DNA from 2 places in the Kitasatospora sp. NPDC091335 genome. Region 2 is predicted to be linked to the other one. Evidence: riboswitches for the same ligand, from Rfam matches in the RefSeq annotation. Region 2 holds a riboswitch; the other holds the start of a gene.
What was found. A riboswitch is a leader RNA that binds a small molecule or an ion and turns the genes downstream of it on or off. The one in region 2 is predicted to bind glycine.
Positions count from the first base shown of each region.

Region 1: another riboswitch for glycine. It lies ahead of gcvP (aminomethyl-transferring glycine dehydrogenase); the one in region 2 lies ahead of gcvT (glycine cleavage system aminomethyltransferase GcvT).

Region 1 covers NZ_JBIVUM010000007.1:397,818-406,408, forward strand. Annotated here, with positions in the region: gene ACIQOW_RS18300 (glutamate--cysteine ligase) at 1-208, opposite strand, end outside; gene ACIQOW_RS18305 (hypothetical protein) at 601-1,173, shown strand; gene ACIQOW_RS18310 (DUF5999 family protein) at 1,587-1,778, shown strand; gene gcvP (aminomethyl-transferring glycine dehydrogenase) at 1,901-4,801, opposite strand; glycine riboswitch at 5,039-5,142, opposite strand; gene ACIQOW_RS18320 (PRC and DUF2382 domain-containing protein) at 5,366-6,529, shown strand; gene ACIQOW_RS18325 (MFS transporter) at 6,692-8,188, shown strand; gene ACIQOW_RS18330 (DNA polymerase IV) at 8,332-8,591, opposite strand, start outside.
Region 2 covers NZ_JBIVUM010000004.1:489,017-497,607, forward strand. Annotated here, with positions in the region: gene ACIQOW_RS13575 (L-serine ammonia-lyase) at 1-117, opposite strand, end outside; gene glyA (serine hydroxymethyltransferase) at 279-1,547, opposite strand; gene gcvH (glycine cleavage system protein GcvH) at 1,625-2,008, opposite strand; gene gcvT (glycine cleavage system aminomethyltransferase GcvT) at 2,107-3,228, opposite strand; glycine riboswitch at 3,475-3,576, opposite strand; gene ACIQOW_RS13595 (enhanced serine sensitivity protein SseB C-terminal domain-containing protein) at 3,786-4,589, shown strand; gene ACIQOW_RS13600 (enhanced serine sensitivity protein SseB C-terminal domain-containing protein) at 4,706-5,641, shown strand; gene ACIQOW_RS13605 (ABC transporter permease) at 6,088-7,077, shown strand; gene ACIQOW_RS13610 (ABC transporter substrate-binding protein) at 7,181-8,591, shown strand, end outside.

The DNA.
Region 1 (8,591 bases), on a different contig from region 2:
CGCTCAGCACCTGGGCGTTGTTCATGGCCGGCAGGCCCTGCTCGTCGGCCAGGTTGAGCTCGATCTCCAGGCCCATCACCGCCCGCGGCCGGTCGAAGCGGTCCTCCCCGAGCATCCGTCCGAGCGCTTCGAGGCAGGTCTGGAGCTTGCGCCGGTACAGCTGCCGGTCCGCCAGTTCCGCCCGAGTCGCCACGACCTTCTCGCCCACGGTCCCCTCCTCCAGAGCCACCCCGTCGAGCACCCGGTCGACCGACCGTGCAAGCATGATGCCCACCCCGAAGATCGATACCCGAATGCGCCTACTGGCTTGCATTGCAAGGCGTCTGACGGAGAATCAGTAGAACTGTGGACTTGCCCGACGCCACTGCCTGTGATAAACAGGTCACCCTGCGCATCTGTTCGAATCTCGCCAGCCCCCGGCCGGTCCGCCTTTGCCCCGAAGCTCCGGAACCCCGGAGCCTCGTCGACGGCGGCGACCGCGCCGGCACCGCGATCCTGCACAACCGGACACGGCCAGGCCCGTCACCGTGGACGCGTCGCCGCGCCATGCCGGTATGCCGCACTCGCACGCCGATCTCGCTTGGAGAGGCGGACCCCGCCATGACCCTGCAAACCCCCCAGCCCCCACCGAGCGCCCTGCGCGCCGTCCTGGGCGCGCTCGACTCGGAGACCGCACTGCGCCAGCCCGCCGCCGCAGCACTGCTCCGTCCGAACGGCCCCCTACTCCCCGCCCACCCGCTCGCGGTGTACGTCCTGAACGGCCCGCGCCCGGAGCTCCCGGCCGCCCGCCGCACCGGCTGGCGCTTCCTGATCAAGGACGGCACCGAGGTCGCCGCCGCCGCCGAGGTGGTGCAGAGCGCCGAGGGTCACACCTTCTCCCACTTCACCGCCGGCCCCTACCTCGACTCGACGGTCCGCGCCCTGCGCGAGGCCTGGCAGCTCGCCCAGGGCTCCAGGACCCGCCGGCAGCCCCGGCTGCTGACCTTCCCCGGCCAGTACGCCACGGCGCTCTGGCTGCACAGCCCCGACACCGATCCGACCGCCGACCTGCTGATCCCGCTGGCCCCGGCCCCACTCGGCGTCACCGCGCACCGCGCCTGCCCGGCCGCCGAACTGCTGCCGCTGCTCGCCCGCGCCCCGCTCGCCAGGCCGCTGCTGCTCGGCTCCTCCTGACCCGGCGACCCCACCGGCCGCCGGGCCCACCCGCCCGGCGGCCCTCAGCCGTGCCCGCGCGCCCGCCCCCGCGTTCCTCACCCGAACGGCACCCACCTGGACGAGCCATCCGCCATGGCCCCAACGGGCCATGTCCCGACTGACCCACTGGTGCGCCATTTCCCCGCTGTCCCACCTGAACGGGTGATCTATGCCCGGGAGTTGTGGCGCATGTCACGAAATCCCTGCGCGCGGGTCCGCAGATGCCGACACTGGGAACCAGCGTGGAAGGACCCCCTGTCCTACCCACTTGAGCGCCGGTCCACACTTGGCCGGCGTGCGGACAGGATCCGACTACCGCGGCGGCTCCGGACGGCCCGACCTCCGGCGTCCGCATCACGGGGAGGATCGCGAAGCGAAGCGAGGGTACGCGTATGTGCCAGCACCGTCCTGAGTGCCCGTCGGCCGAGTCGGAGGACCGTGAGGCGGCCGCGTCGGTGGCCCGCCACCCGGAGCAGGGCTGGAGCCTGCTCTGCAACGGCGTCGTCCTCTTCGAGGACACCGGAGAACTGCTGCCCGACGGCCGGGTGATCGCCCCGCGCCGCCCCGTCGCCCACGCGGCCTGACCACCCGGTCGGACCGTACGGCGGGGGCAGCCGCCGACGAACGAGCGCAACGGGCAGGGCCCCGGCGGAAACTCCGCCGGGGCCCTGCCGGTCCGAGCAGGACCTCCTCGGGTCCGGTCCGGTCAGACGCCGTACTCGTCCATGGGCGGGCAGGAGCAGACCAGGTTGCGGTCGCCGTACGCGCCGTCGATCCGGCTCACCGGCGGCCAGTACTTGTCCGCCGGGTTCACGCCCGCCGGGAAGACCGCCTCCTGCCGCGAGTAGCCGTGCGCCCAGTCACCGGCCAGCGTGGCGGCGGTGTGCGGGGCGTTGCGCAGCGGGTTGTCCTCGGCCGGCCACTCGCCCGAGCCGACCTTGTCGACCTCGGCCCGGATGGTGATCATCGCGTCGCAGAACCGGTCGATCTCGTGCAGGTCCTCGGACTCGGTCGGCTCGATCATCAGCGTGCCGGCCACCGGGAACGACATCGTCGGCGCGTGGAAGCCGTAGTCGATCAGGCGCTTGGCGATGTCGTCCACCGTCACGCCCGTCTCCTTGGTCAGCGGGCGCAGGTCGATGATGCACTCGTGCGCGACCAGGCCGCCGGGGCCGGTGTAGAGCACCGGGAAGTGCGGCGCCAGGCGCTTGGCGATGTAGTTGGCGTTCAGCACCGCGACCTGGGTCGCGTGCTTGAGGCCCTCGCCGCCCATCAGCCGGACGTACGCCCAGGAGATCGGCAGGATGGCCGCCGAGCCCCACGGCGCGGCCGAGATCGGGCCCACGCCGGTGGCCGGGCCCGCCTCCGCCTGGAGCGGGTGGTTCGGCAGGTACGGCGCCAGGTGGGCGCGCACCGCGACCGGGCCGACGCCCGGGCCGCCGCCGCCGTGCGGGATGCAGAAGGTCTTGTGCAGGTTCAGGTGCGAGACGTCCGCGCCGAACTTGCCCGGCTTGGCGAGGCCGACCAGGGCGTTCAGGTTGGCGCCGTCCACGTACACCTGGCCGCCGGCCTCGTGCACCAGGGCGCAGATGTCGGTGATCTGGGTCTCGTACACGCCGTGGGTGGACGGGTAGGTGACCATCAGCACGGCGAGGCTGTCGCGGTGCTGCTCGATCTTGGCCTTCAGGTCCTCGACGTCCACGTCGCCGTCGACCAGGGTCTTCACCACGACCACGCGCATGCCGGCCATCACCGCGGAGGCCGCGTTGGTGCCGTGCGCCGAGGACGGGATCAGGCAGACGTCACGCTGGGTGTCGCCGTTGGCGTGGTGGTAGGCGCGCACGGCCAGCAGGCCGGCCAGCTCGCCCTGGGAGCCCGCGTTCGGCTGGATCGAGACGGCGTCGTAGCCGGTCACCTCGACCAGCTGCTGCTCCAGCTGGCGGATCAGGGTCAGGAAGCCCTGGGCCTGGTCGATCGGCGCGAAGGGGTGCAGCTGGCCGAACTCCGGCCAGGTCACCGCCTCCATCTCGGTGGTCGCGTTGAGCTTCATGGTGCAGGAGCCCAGCGGGATCATGCCGCGGTCCAGCGCGTAGTCCCGGTCCGACAGGCGGCGCAGGTAGCGCAGCATGGCGGTCTCCGAGCGGTGACTGTGGAAGACCGGGTGGGTCAGGTACTCGTCCTCGCGCAGCAGCGCGGCGGGCAGCGCCCCGGCGGCCTCGGCGATCTCGACGGCGGGGACGCCGAACGCGGCCCAGACGCCGGCCAGGTGCTCGCGGGTGGTGGTCTCGTCGGTGGAGACGGAGATCCGGTCCGCGCCGTCCTGGTGGACGTTGATGCCGTTGGCGCGGGCGGTGGCGGCGATCTCGGCGGCGCGGCCCGGGACGACGGCGGTGACGGTGTCGAAGAACTCGCCGTGCAGCAGCTCCACGCCGCCGGCCCGCAGGCCCTCGGCGAGAGCGGCGGCGTAGCGGTGGGTGCGGCGGGCGATGTCGGCCAGGCCGTCCGGGCCGTGGTAGACGGCGTACATGGAAGCCATCACGGCGAGCAGCACCTGGGCGGTGCAGATGTTGCTGGTGGCCTTCTCGCGGCGGATGTGCTGCTCGCGGGTCTGCAGCGCCAGGCGGTAGGCGCGGTTGCCGTCGGCGTCGACGGAGACGCCGACCAGGCGGCCCGGCAGCGAGCGGGCGTACTCGGCGCGCACCGACAGGTAGCCGGCGTGCGGGCCGCCGAAGCCCATCGGCACGCCGAAGCGCTGCGAGGTGCCGCAGGCGATGTCGGCGCCCAGCGCACCCGGGGACTTGAGCAGGGTCAGCGCGAGCAGGTCGGCGGCGACGGCGACGATCGCGCCCAGGCCGTGCGCCTGCTCGATCACCGGGGCGAGGTCGCGGACCACACCCGTGGCGCCGGGGTACTGGAGCAGCACGCCGAAGACGCCGCGCTCGGCGATCTCGGCCGGGATGCCCTCGGACAGGTCCGCGACGACGACCTCGACACCGGTCGGCACGGCGCGGGTGTTGATCACCGCGGCGGTCTGCGGCAGGGTCTCGGCGTCGACCAGGAAGACGCCGCCCTTGACCTTGGTGACGCGGCGGGCCAGCGCCATCGCCTCGGCGGCCGCGGTGCCCTCGTCCAGCAGCGAGGAGCCGGAGGTCGGCAGGCCGGTCAGGTCGGAGACCAGGGTCTGGAAGTTGAGCAGCGCCTCCAGGCGGCCCTGCGAGATCTCCGGCTGGTACGGGGTGTACGCGGTGTACCAGGCCGGGTTCTCCATGACGTTGCGCAGGATCACCGGCGGGGTGAAGGTGCCGTAGTAACCCAGGCCGATCATCGGCTGGAGCACCTGGTTGTGGCCGGCCAGCTCGCGCAGCTCGGCGAGGACCTGAGCCTCGCTCCGGCCCGCGGGCAGGTCGAGGGCGGTGATGGAGCGGATCGCCTCGGGCACCGCAGTGGCGGCGAGCTCGTCCAGCGAGCCGTAGCCGACGGACGCCAGCATCTTCTCCTGCGCGGCGGCGTCGGGGCCGATGTGGCGGTTCTCGAAGGGGCTGGCCAGCTCAAGCTCGGTGAGGGTCGAGGCGCCGGTGGGGCGTCCCGCGTTCGGCTGGGCGTTCATGGTGGTCGAGGCCTCCTGGTCACGGACCGGCGGGGGTGCGCACGCCGGCCGGCCTTCGCCGCTGCGGACAGCGGCTCAGCCTGGGCGGGCGACCCGAAAGGCCTCCCCCTCTGTCATCGGGACCTGAGAGCTTCACCCGCACGGTGCGCTGTGGGCGCCCCGTCGGCTTGCACCGTCGGTGAGGGTGGTGATCGTCGGCTCCCATGCCGACGGTCCTGCCCTGCTTTCCAGAGTGACCTACCCCACACGGTACGGATGCCTGAGAGATTCCGGGGAGGAGTTGCTCCTTCGGCGCTCCGACCAGCGGTTTTCGCGGTCGGAGACTCTCCCGAGCGGGCTCTGCGGTCGCCGCCCAGGGTACCAGCGGGAGACCTCCCGATCACGGGTGCGTCAGGTCGCTTGAGATCTACGCGCGTCCCCCGGACGGTCCAGCGCGCAGCCCGTCCGGCGCACCCCGGTCGCGCCCGTCCGATTCATGGCTTTTGGTGTGAAGTGGCGGACGGAACGGGTGCTCCGGCCGCCTTCCTGCGGGAGTTCCGCAGGCTCAGCGCACTGGAGGCATGAGTGCAGACCGACATCGACCCCCGGGACCTCATCGGTCACAAGGCCGTCGACCGCAACGGAGACAAGATCGGCACGGTCGACGAGGTCTACCTGGACGACGCGACCGGACGGCCCGAGTGGGCCGCGGTCCGGACCGGCATCTTCGGCCGGGACGCCTTCGTCCCGCTGACCACGAGCGAGTTCGCCGGCGACGAACTCCGGGTGCCGTACGACAAGTCACTGGTGAAGGAGTCGCCGGACTTCGGCGTCGGCCAGCACCTGTCGCCCGCGCAGGAGCTCCAGCTCTACCGCTACTACGGGCTCGACACACCGGCGGACGGCCGCCCGAACGGCGAGAACGGGAGCCGCCCCAAGCAGCCCGACCTGGAGTTCGGCACCACCGCGGCCGCCGCCACGACGGCCGCGGCGGCCCCGGCCAAGTCGCTCACCTTCCACACCGCCGAGCGCTCGCCAGAACCCGCCCCGGCCAAGCCGGCCGTCATCCCGTTCGCGTCCACCGCCGCGGACACCGCCAGGACCGCCCCGGAGGACGACATGCGGACCCTCAGCACCCCCGAGGCCACCACCTCCACCACACCTGGCGCACCTGCCGCGCCCACCGCGGAACCGAAACCCCAGTCGCAGCCCGCTCCCACCCCCGCCCCGACGGCGGCAGCCACGACCACCACGAACGTCACGAGCACCGGCCCCGCCTCGACCGCCCTCAGCGGCCCGGTCGAGATCACCTGCCGCGAGGAGCGACTGGAGATCACCACCGAGTGGCGCACCCTGGGCACCGCGAAGCTGCGCAAGTACGTGACGACCGAACAGGTCGAGCGCCGCGTACCGGTGGTCCGCGAGCGCGTCCGGGTCGAACGGATGCCGGTCAGCGACGCCGAGCGCGCCACCCTCACCGAGAAGGACATCGCCGAGGCCGTCGAGGAGGTCACCCTCCGTGAGGAACACCCGGTGGTCCGCAAGTTCCTCGCCCCCATCGAGCGGGTCCGCCTGGTCGTCGAGCGCTACACGACCGAGGAGGTGATCCGGGACGAGCTCCGCCGCGAGCAGGTCGAGGTCCACGACACCACCACCCCCGCCTCTGCCTCCCCGCCCCCCGACGCCGTGTCCCGCAGCACCCCGTCCCCCGACTCACCCCGCCCGGCCTCACTGCGGCCACTCGTCTGACCGCACCCGCGCGCGACAAGGGCCCCGGACAACCGTCCGGGGCCCTTGTCGCGTACCCGACCCTTCGGCTTTACCAAGTCTTAACCAGTCGATATTTGACACTCTGAAGTATCCACTGCAAAGTTACTTCAGTTCATTCACTATGTACGGGAGGAAGCAACCGTGAGTGAGGCACCACAGCCCACCACCGCGGCCGAGAAGCAGAGCAGCGCCCGGGTCCTGCCGGCCCTCATCCTGGCGATGCTGTCGTTCAGCGTGGTGCAGACCGCGGTCGTCCCGATCCTGCCCTCGCTGGCCAAGGAACTGGACGTCTCGGCGTCCAGCATCACCTGGCTGATGACCGCCAACCTGCTCTCCGCAGCCGTGCTGACTCCCCTGCTGGGCCGCTTCGGCGACCTCCGGGGCCGCAAGCCGATGCTGCTGATCTCGCTGGCCGGCCTGGTCGCCGGTTCGGCCCTGGCGGTCAGCACCCACTCCTTCACCTGGCTGGTCGTCGCCCGTGTCCTCCAGGGCGCCGGCGGTGGCGTCCTGCCGCTGGCGATCAGCATCGTCCGTGACGAGCTGCCCAAGCAGAAGGTGACCGGCGGCGTCGCCGCCATCAGCGCCTCGATGGGCGTCGGCTCCGGCCTCGGCCTGGTCGCCACCGGCCTGCTGCTGGAGCACTGGAGCTACAAGTCGATCTTCTGGATGGGCCTGCTCTTCGGCCTGCTCGCGGTCGCCCTGGTCGCCTTCCGCGTCCCGTCCGACCCGGTCACCGACAAGGAGGGCGGCGCCGACCCGCTGGGCGCCCTCACCCTGGCCGGCTGGCTCTCCGCCCTGCTGGTCGCGGTCAGCCAGGGCAACCACTGGGGCTGGACCTCCACCAAGACCCTCGGCCTGTTCGCCGTCGCCGCCGTGGTCGCCCTGGTCTGGGGGATCATCGAGACCAGGGTCGCGCACCCGCTGGTGGACATGAAGATGATGTCCCGCCCGGCCGTCGCGTTCACCAACCTGGCCGGCCTGCTCATCGGCTTCGGCATGTACGGCTCCTTCATGGTCATCAGCAACTTCGCCCAGACCCCGGAGAAGCTGACCCACTACGGCTTCACCGCCACCGTGCTGCACGCCGGCATCATGCTGCTGCCGTCCGCCCTCGGCTCGATGGTCGCCGCCCCGCTCGGCGCCCTGCTGATCGGCCGCCGCGGCCCGCGCCTGCCGCTGGTCCTCGGTGGCGTCCTCGGCGCCGTCGCGATGGCCTACCTGGCCGTGCGCCACAGCCACGAGGCCGACATCTACACCGCCTCGGCGATCTTCGGCCTCGGCATCGGCCTCGCGTTCTCCGCGATGCCGGCCTACATCAACGGCGCCGTCCCGGCCGAGCAGAGCGGCATCGCCAACGGCATGAACGCCGTGCTGCGCACCGTCGGCGGCGCGATCGGCACCGCCGTCATGGCCGCCATCCTGACCGGCGACACCATGAAGCTGCCGCCGCAGATCCCGTTCTCCTTCCCGACCCTGGACGCCTACAAGCACGCGTTCTGGACCGCGGCCGTCGTCTGCGTCGTCGCCGGCGTCGTCCCGTTCCTGATCCGCGGCGTCAAGTCGGCCGCCACCCCGACCGTCGTCGGCGGCTCGGCCAAGCAGGACTCCAGCCCCGAGCTGGTCAAGACCGACGCCTGACGAGGCGTCCGGCCCCCGCGCTCAGGGACAGGGCGCGGGGCCCGGCCTCCGTACGCCGTGAGGGCATCACGAACGTACGGGGACCGGCACGGTGATGCGGCCCCACCCGGTACTCCCCCACCGGGCGGGGCCGCTTTCGCGTCTCAGTGCCCGCGGTCCGGCCGATCGGCCCCGCCGTCCCCCGCCGCCGGACCGTCCTCGTCCCCGCCCTGGCCCCGGCGCAACGGCAGCGCCCCGGACGGTTCGAGTGCCGGGTCGTCCACCGCGAAGGTCCGCACCCGCCCCGGCCCGCTCCACGGCGTCTCGAACCGTACGGTGACCCTCCCGACGCCGCTGCCCTGCACCCACCCCGGTCCGAACTCCTCGTGCCGGACGTCCTGTCCAGGCATCCAGCGGCGCACCA
Region 2 (8,591 bases):
CAGGCCTTCGGAGCGCAGTCGGCGGGCGAACATCCGGGCGGCACGCATCGGACCCACGGTGTGGGAGCTCGACGGGCCGATGCCGATGGAGAAGAGGTCGAAGACGCTGATGGCCACGGGGGACGTCCTTGTCTGGTCTCGTGGAAGGACTTGCAGGCAGGGGAGGCGGACACGGGACGGGGCACCGCACGCACTGTCCAGTGTGCGCGGTGCCCCGGGGTCCGAGGTACGCCGGCGGGGTGAGGCCGATCACCCCTCCCGAACGGTCACCGGAGTGATCAGAGGTTCGGGTACAGCGGGTACTTCGCGGCGAGGGCGGTGACCCGGGCCTTCAGCGCGTCGGCGACGGTCTCGTCGAAGGCGGGCTTGAGCGCCTCGGCGATGATGTCGGCGACCTCGCGGAAGTCCTCGGCCTGGAAGCCGCGGGTGGCCAGCGCCGGGGTGCCGATGCGCAGGCCGGAGGTGACCATCGGCGGACGCGGGTCGTTCGGGATGGCGTTGCGGTTGACGGTGATGCCGACCTCGTGCAGCCGGTCCTCGGCCTGCTGGCCGTCGAGCTCGCTGTTGCGCAGGTCGACCAGGACCAGGTGGACGTCGGTGCCGCCGGACAGCACGGACGCGCCGGCCTCGGCCACGTCGGCCTGGAGCAGGCGCTCGGCGAGGATGCGGGCGCCGTCCAGGGTGCGCTGCTGGCGCTCCTTGAACTCCTCCGAGGCCGCGACCTTGAAGGCGACGGCCTTGCCGGCGATGACGTGCTCCAGCGGGCCGCCCTGCTGGCCGGGGAAGACCGCGGAGTTGATCTTCTTGGCGTACTCGGCCTTGGACAGGATGACGCCGCCGCGCGGGCCGCCCAGGGTCTTGTGGGTGGTGGTGGTGACCACGTCCGCGTAGGGCACCGGGTTGGGGTGCAGCCCGGCGGCCACCAGGCCGGCGAAGTGCGCCATGTCCACCATGAGCAGCGCGCCGACCTCGTCGGCGACCCGGCGGAACGCGGCGAAGTCCAGCTGGCGCGGGTAGGCGGACCAGCCGGCGATGATCAGCTTCGGCTGGTGCTCCTTGGCGAGGCGCTCGACCTCGGCCATGTCGACCTGGCCGGTCTTCTCGTCCACGTGGTACGCGGCCACGTTGTAGAGCTTGCCGGAGAAGTTGATCTTCATGCCGTGGGTCAGGTGACCGCCGTGGGCCAGGGACAGGCCCAGGATGGTGTCGCCCGGCTGGATCAGCGCGAACATCGCGGCGGCGTTGGCCTGCGCGCCGGAGTGCGGCTGGACGTTGGCGTGCTCGGCGCCGAACAGGGCCTTGATGCGGTCGATCGCGATCTGCTCGACCACGTCGACGTGCTCGCAGCCACCGTAGTAGCGGCGGCCGGGGTAGCCCTCCGCGTACTTGTTGGTGAGCACCGAGCCCTGGGCCTCCATGACCGCCACCGGGGCGAAGTTCTCGGAGGCGATCATCTCCAGGGTGGTCTGCTGGCGGTGCAGCTCGGCGTCGACCGCGGCGGCGATCTCCGGGTCGAGGGCGTGCAGGGACTGGTTCAGAACCGTCATGGTGGTGGTCTTCCCGGGAGGAGGAGGGAAAGGGGCCGGGCGGGGCGGCCGCCGCGCGACCGCCCCTGTCAGGGGGCTCAGCCCTGGGGGTTGATGAGCGCGTCGTACTCGTCCGAGCCGAGCAGCGCGTCGGTGGCCTCGACGCGCACCTTGAACAGCCAGGCGGCCCCGAACGGGTCGGCGTTCACGGCGGCCGGGTCGGCGACGACGTCCTCGTTGATCTCGGTGACCTCGCCGGTCACCGGGGAGAACAGGTCGCTGACCGACTTGGTGGACTCCAGCTCGCCGCAGGTCTCACCGGCGGTCACGGTGGAGCCGACCTCGGGCAGCTGCACGTAGACGATGTCACCGAGGGCGGTGGCGGCGTGCTCGGTGATGCCGATGGTCGAGACACCGTCCGCGTCCGCGGCGGTCAGCCACTCGTGCTCCTTGGTGTACTGCAGGTGCTGGGGGTTGCTCATGGCGTCATTCTCCAGGATGGGAAGCGGGCACGGCGAAGCGGGCCGTCACTCGGACGGCTGCGACGTGCGGGTACGGGGGGAAAACGGGCCCGAGGGCCTCAGCGGGCGCGCTTGTAGAACGGCAGCGCCACGACCTGGACCGGCTCGTGCTTGCCGCGCACGTCCACCGCGACGGTGCTGCCGGGGGTGGCGTGGGCGGCGTCGACGTAGGCCATCGCGATCGGCTGCCCCAGGGTCGGGGACGGCGCGCCCGAGGTGATCCGGCCGATCGGCTCGCCCTCGGTGGAGACCACGGTGTACTCGGCGCGCGGCACCCGCTTGCCCTCGGACACCAGGCCGACCAGCACCTTCGGCGGGTTGGTCTCGGCCGCGGCGGCGGCCTGCTCCAGCGCCTTGCGGCCGACGAAGGCGCCCTCGTTGGTGGTCTTGTCGAAGCGCACGACCCGGCCCAGACCGGCGTCGAACGGGGTGAGGTCGGTGGACAGCTCGTGCCCGTACAGCGGCATGCCGGCCTCCAGGCGCAGCGTGTCGCGGCAGGACAGGCCGCACGGGACCAGGCCGCGGCCCTCGCCGGCGGCGGTCAGCGCCTGCCAGACCGGCTCGGCGTCGACCGGGTGGCAGAAGATCTCGAAGCCGTCCTCGCCGGTGTAGCCGGTGCGGGCGAGCAGCACCTCGCGGCCGGCCACCAGGGCCGGGAGGATCGCGTAGTACTTCAGGCCGGGCAGGTCGGCGTCGGTGGTCTCCGCCAGGATGCCGGTGGCCTCGGGGCCCTGGACGGCGATCAGCGCGTAGGTGTCGCGGTCGTCGGTGACGACGGCGTCGAAGCCCTTGGCACGGGCGATCAGCTCGTCGAGGACCAGCTGGGCGTTGGAGGCGTTGGCGACCACCAGGAAGGCGTCCTCGCGCAGGCGGTAGACGATCAGGTCGTCCAGGATGCCGCCGTCCTCGGCACAGATCATGGTGTAGCGGGCGCGCAGCACACCCAGCGCGGAGACGAAGCCGACCAGCGCGTGGTCCAGCATCTCGCCGGCCTGCGGGCCGGTGACGGTGATCTCGCCCATGTGCGAGAGGTCGAACAGGCCGGCCTTGGTGCGGACGGCGAGGTGCTCCTCGCGCTCGCTGCCGTAGCGCAGCGGCATGTCCCAGCCGGCGAAGTCGGTCATGGTCGCGCCGAGGGCGCGGTGCAGCGTGTCGAGCGCGGTCAGGCGGGGGGACGACATGGCCAGGAACTCCTCGGTCGGGGCACTCAGGGGTGCGCGCGCCGGAACGGACCCGCTCGGGGGCCGACCCCGCGCGCGGGCATGCGGCGGCGTGGGTCTCCCCATCTGTCGTCGAACCTGAGAGCTTCACCGCCCACCTGCCCGCAGCCGTTCCAGCGTCGGGCTGGTTCCAGCTTGGGGGACAGCATGGCGGCTTGCACCGTGGGTGGGCGCACGACAGGGCCGGGCGCCGCTTTCCAGATGTGCCTAACCCGTGCGGTAGGGGTGCCTGAGAGATTCCGGGGAGGACTTGCTCCTTCGGCGCCGGCTGTGCCTGATCGGCACTCCGGGCTCTCCCGCGCGGGTTCGAGCGGCCGGTATGGAGTTGTGGGGGCCCGCGGCGCATGCCGTCGGACGCGCACATCATGGCACGTCCGGGACGACGAGGGGAGAGGGGACCCGGTCACATCACCCGGTACCGAACACGAGCCCCAAGGCGATCGGGCCGGGGGCCCTAGACTGCTGCGCGTCGGCGCAGCAGAGGGCGGCCGACCGGCAGAGGGCGGAATCGGCGGCGCATGGGGTACCCGGTGGAGCAGCAGCAGGGGTGGGGCGGACCGGAGGAGGCGCCGTCGGGCGGCTCCTGGCCGGCCAACGAGCTGGAGCAGGTGCTGACCGCGGCCCTGGGCGACCCGGGCGCGACGCCCCGGGTGATCGAGGTGCTGGCCCGCAGCCAGGTGTGGGTGCCGCTGCCGGCCGGGGCCGACCCGCAGGGGCAGTCGCTGGACCTGCCGACCGTCGAGCTGGGCGGCGACCCGTACGTGCCGGTGTTCTCCTCGCAGGAGGTGTTCCTCCAGCAGGCGCCGGGAATGGCCTTCGCGATCGCGCCGGTGTGGGAGTTCGCCCGCGGGCTGCCGCTGGGCCTGGGCATCGCGGTGAACCCGGACGCGGCGGTGGGCATCCCGGTGCCGCCGCAGGGGGTCGCCGAGCTGCGCCGCGGTCCGCGCGAGGACCGCTGGGAGGCCGCCGGCGACGCCGCGGAGCCGACCGGCGGGCGGGTGGCGCTGCGCGAGCCGGTGCCGGGCGAGGACCCGGAGCACTTCCTGGCCGCCTGCCGCGGCGAACTGTCGGCCCTGCCCGGAGTGTTGACCGCGCGCAGGGCGCTGGCCAGCGTCGAGGGCGAGCCGACCGTGATGTTCGTGGGCGTCCAGCTGGACCCGGCGGCGCCGGCCGATCCGGCCGCGGTGAACGACGCGCTCGGCCGAGCGCTGGGAACCGCGCCGCTGCCCGGCGGCGTCCACCTCGTACTGCTCGACCTCGCCGACGACCCGGTGGTCGAGTGGCTGCTCACCCGGGTGATGCCTTTCTACGCGCGGGTGTGAGCGGGGTCCGGATCAAGGCACGTCGCCGTGGCGGTGGCCGGTGCCGCGCCATAGGGTGCGTGCAGACGGCCGACGGGCCGGCGGGTTGAGGGAAAGAGGCGCGGCGAGGTGGGCGCATGAGTGCGGGAGCGGGAGCGGGCGGTGTGCCGGGGCCCTGGGGCCAGGCACCGGCCGGGCACCCGGGAGCTGACCCGGGCGCGCTGGAGCGCGCCCTGCGCGACGTCGCGCCGGAGCGCTACGACGCGTACGAGCGGCTGCTGCACGCCCTGGCGGACGGCAAGGTCTGGATGCTGCTGTGGCACGGCACCCCGGGCAGCCCGGACGCGCAGTACGGGAACATGGAGATCAGCGGCCACGGCTACGCGCCGGCCGTCACCTCGCCCGAGCAGCTGACCTCCTCCGGCTGGGCGCGGGCCCACGAGGTCATCTCCGGCCGGGAGATCGCCGCCTCGCTGTACCGCACCCGCTGGGGTCTGTGGCTCAACCCGCACGCGCCCGGCGGTGGCGTCGGGGTGCCCTGGGCGGACCTCAGACGCGTCGCCGCGGGCCTGGACCGGCTGCCGGCCGGGCCGTTGAAGCTCAGCGAGCCGCAGCTGAACGCCCAGCCCTTCTTCGCGCTGCTGGAGCGGCAGGCCGGCGAGGTGCGAGCGGTACGGGCGCTGCGCCGGGCCTGGGTGCAGCCCGCGGTGGGGGAGCCGTACCTGGCCATCGGCCTGGACCTGTACGAGAGTTCGCCGCCGGCGGTGGAGGCGGTGCGGGCGCTGATGCAGCGCGCGATCGCGGTGGCCCCGGAGGGGCTCGCGGTGTCCACGGTGGCGATGTCGGACGAGTACGACCCGGTGGCGCTGTGGATGCGCGCCAACGCGCGGCCGTTCTTCGACCGGGAGGCGGGACGCCCGCCGACCGGCCCGTACCCGCCGGTGCCCCCGCCGCCCTACCCCGGGCAGTCGGTGCCCGGTTACGGCTACGGCACCCAGCCGCCGGCGCAGGGCTGGCAGCAGCAGTCACCGCAGCACCCGCAGCGGCCGTGGCCCGGATACCCCGGGCGCTGATTCCCAAAACCCATTCCCCGAAGCCGACTTGATTGTCCGTCAAGTCGGCTTCGATGCTTTCCGGACGAATTTCCGGAAGTGTGACCCGATCATCTTGACATGGCAGTTACAGCCATGTGAAGAGGTATATGCCGAAGATCGGGGAGGTGCATGTACGCAGATCACAGTTGGGCATCTGTCGGTTGTCAGGGCTGGCGCAAGCCAGTTCGGATGGCAGAGAGTTCTGCGCAACGCACCGCGTGTACTGGAACCCCACAAAGGTGAGCGCGGACGCCGACAGCCAGTCCGCGCGACGCCCATCCCGCGTGGTGGCAGTGCCTGTGCACGACGCACTGCCGTCAACACCCGCTCCTGCCAAGCACCTCCGCACGTCCGCAGCCGCACCGCCGAAGCCGGCGACCGGCACCCGTGGGGCCGGCCACCGTCGGCGAGGGGACCAACTGACCATGACCGCATCCGTGACCACCGCCGGGAACGATCCGGAGACCTCCTCCGCCACGAGCCCGGCCAAGAAGATCGAGGGCCGCTCCCTCGGCCAGATCGCCTGGACCCGCTTCAAGCGGGACAAGGCCGCCGTCGCCGGCGGTGTCGTGGTGATCCTCCTGATCGCGCTCGCCGTGCTGGCCAAGCCGATCGAGTCGCTGTTCGGGCTCAACCCGGACGCCCTCAACCAGGACCTGCTGGACGCCGACCTCGGCGGTCTGCCGCTCGGCGACTGGGGTGGCATGAGCTGGGACCACCCGCTCGGCGTCGACCCGCTCCAGGGCCGTGACCTGCTCACCCGCGTCATCGAGGGTTCCTGGGTCTCCCTGCTGGTCGCCTTCGGCGCGACCCTGCTCTCCAACACCATCGGCACCGTGCTCGGCATCATGGCCGGCTACTACGGCGGCTGGGTGGACACCCTGATCAGCCGGGTGATGGACGTCTTCCTCGCGTTCCCGCTGCTGCTCTTCGCGATCGCGATCTCGACCTCGCTCCAGGGCGGGGCGTTCGGCCTGCACGGCCTTCCGCTGCACATGCTGGTGCTGATCTTCGTGATCGGCTTCTTCAACTGGCCCTACATGGGCCGGATCGTGCGCGGCCAGACGCTGTCGCTGCGCGAACGGGAGTTCGTCCACGCGGCCCGCAGCCTGGGGGCGCGCGGCCCGTTCATCCTGTTCAAGGAACTGCTGCCCAACCTGGTCGGTCCGATCCTGGTCTACTCGACCCTGCTGATCCCGACCAACATCCTCTTCGAGGCCGGGCTGAGCTTCCTCGGAGTCGGCATCCAGCCGCCGCAGGCCTCCTGGGGCGGGATGCTCCAGGACGCGATCCGGTACTACCAGGTGGACCCCCAGTACATGGTGGTCCCCGGCCTGGCGATCTTCGTCACCGTGCTCGCCTTCAACCTGCTCGGCGACGGGCTGCGCGACGCCCTCGACCCCAAGAACAACTGACTTCACGGCTCCCTGATCCGGCGTCATGCTGACTGCACGTCACATGACCTGACGTCAAAGCTCCCTCCATCGCCTCCACATCCTCTAGGGGTTGATCTCACCCATGCGTAGGTCCCGTACCGTCGCCCTGACCGCCGCGGCCGCTGCCGTGGTCCTGGTCGTGACCGGCTGCACCAGTTCGTCGAAGAGCGGAGGGTCCTCCTCGGCCTCCGGTGACGCCGCGGGCGGCTCCGGCGCCAACGCCGCCACCAAGGGCGTCGTCAACGCCTCGGACAAGAAGGGCGGGACGGTGACCTTCGAGATGAAGGGCACCCCGGACTCGCTCGACCCGGGCAACACGTACTACGCGTACATCTACAACTTCTCGCGCCTGTACGCCCGTCCGCTGACCACCTTCAACCCGGCGCCGGGCGAGGAGGGCAACAAGCTCGTCCCCGACCTCGCCGAGTCGATGGGCCAGCCCAGCGCCGACGGCCTGACCTGGACGTACAAGCTGCGCAAGGGCCTGAAGTACGACGACGGCACCCCGATCAGCTCGAAGGACGTCAAGTACGCCGTCGAGCGCTCGAACTACGCGCTGGACGTGAACTCCAACGGCCCGGTCTACTTCCACGACCTGCTGGTGGACAACGCCACGCCGTACGCCGGCCCGTACAAGGACAAGGAGGGCGGCCTCAACTCGATCGAGACGCCCGACGAGACCACGGTCGTCTTCCACCTGAAGCACCCCTTCGCCGACTTCGACTACCTGGTCAGCGCCCCGCAGACCGCGCCGGTCCCGCAGGCCAAGGACAGCGGCTCGGAGTACGTGAAGCACATCGCGTCCTCGGGCTCCTACAAGTTCGAGTCCTACGAGGACGGCAAGCAGGCCGTCCTGGTGCCGAACACCAACTGGGACCCGAGCACCGACCCGATCCGCAAGCAGCTCGCGGACAAGCTCCTGCTCAAGTTCAACATCGACCAGGCCACCATCGACAAGGACCTGCTGGCCGGCAACGCCCAGGTCGACCTGGTGGGCGGCGGCGTCGACCCGCAGACCCAGGCGCAGATCCTGCAGAACCCGAAGCTGAAGGCCAGCACCGACAACGCCTACGGCGGCCGCCTGGTCTACATGGCGATCAACTCCAAGCTCGCGCCGTTCGACAACGTCGAGTGCCGCAAGGCCGTCCAGTACGCGATCGACAAGGTCTCGGTGCAGACCGCGGTCGGCGGCCCGATCCGCGGCCAGATCGCCAACACGGTGCTCCCGCCGGACATCGCGGGCCACCAGGACTTCAACACGTACGAGACCAAGGACAACAAGGGCGACGAGGCCAAGGCCAAGCAGGCCCTGAAGGCCTGCGGCAAGGAGGGCGGCATCAACACCGTCCTCTCGGCCCGCACCGAGCGCGCCACCGAGGTCGCCGCGGCCACCTCGATCCAGGCCGCGCTGAAGAAGGTCGGCATCAACGCCGAGATCCAGCAGTACCCGCAGGGCAAGTACCTCCAGGACAGCGCCGGCTCGCCGCAGTTCG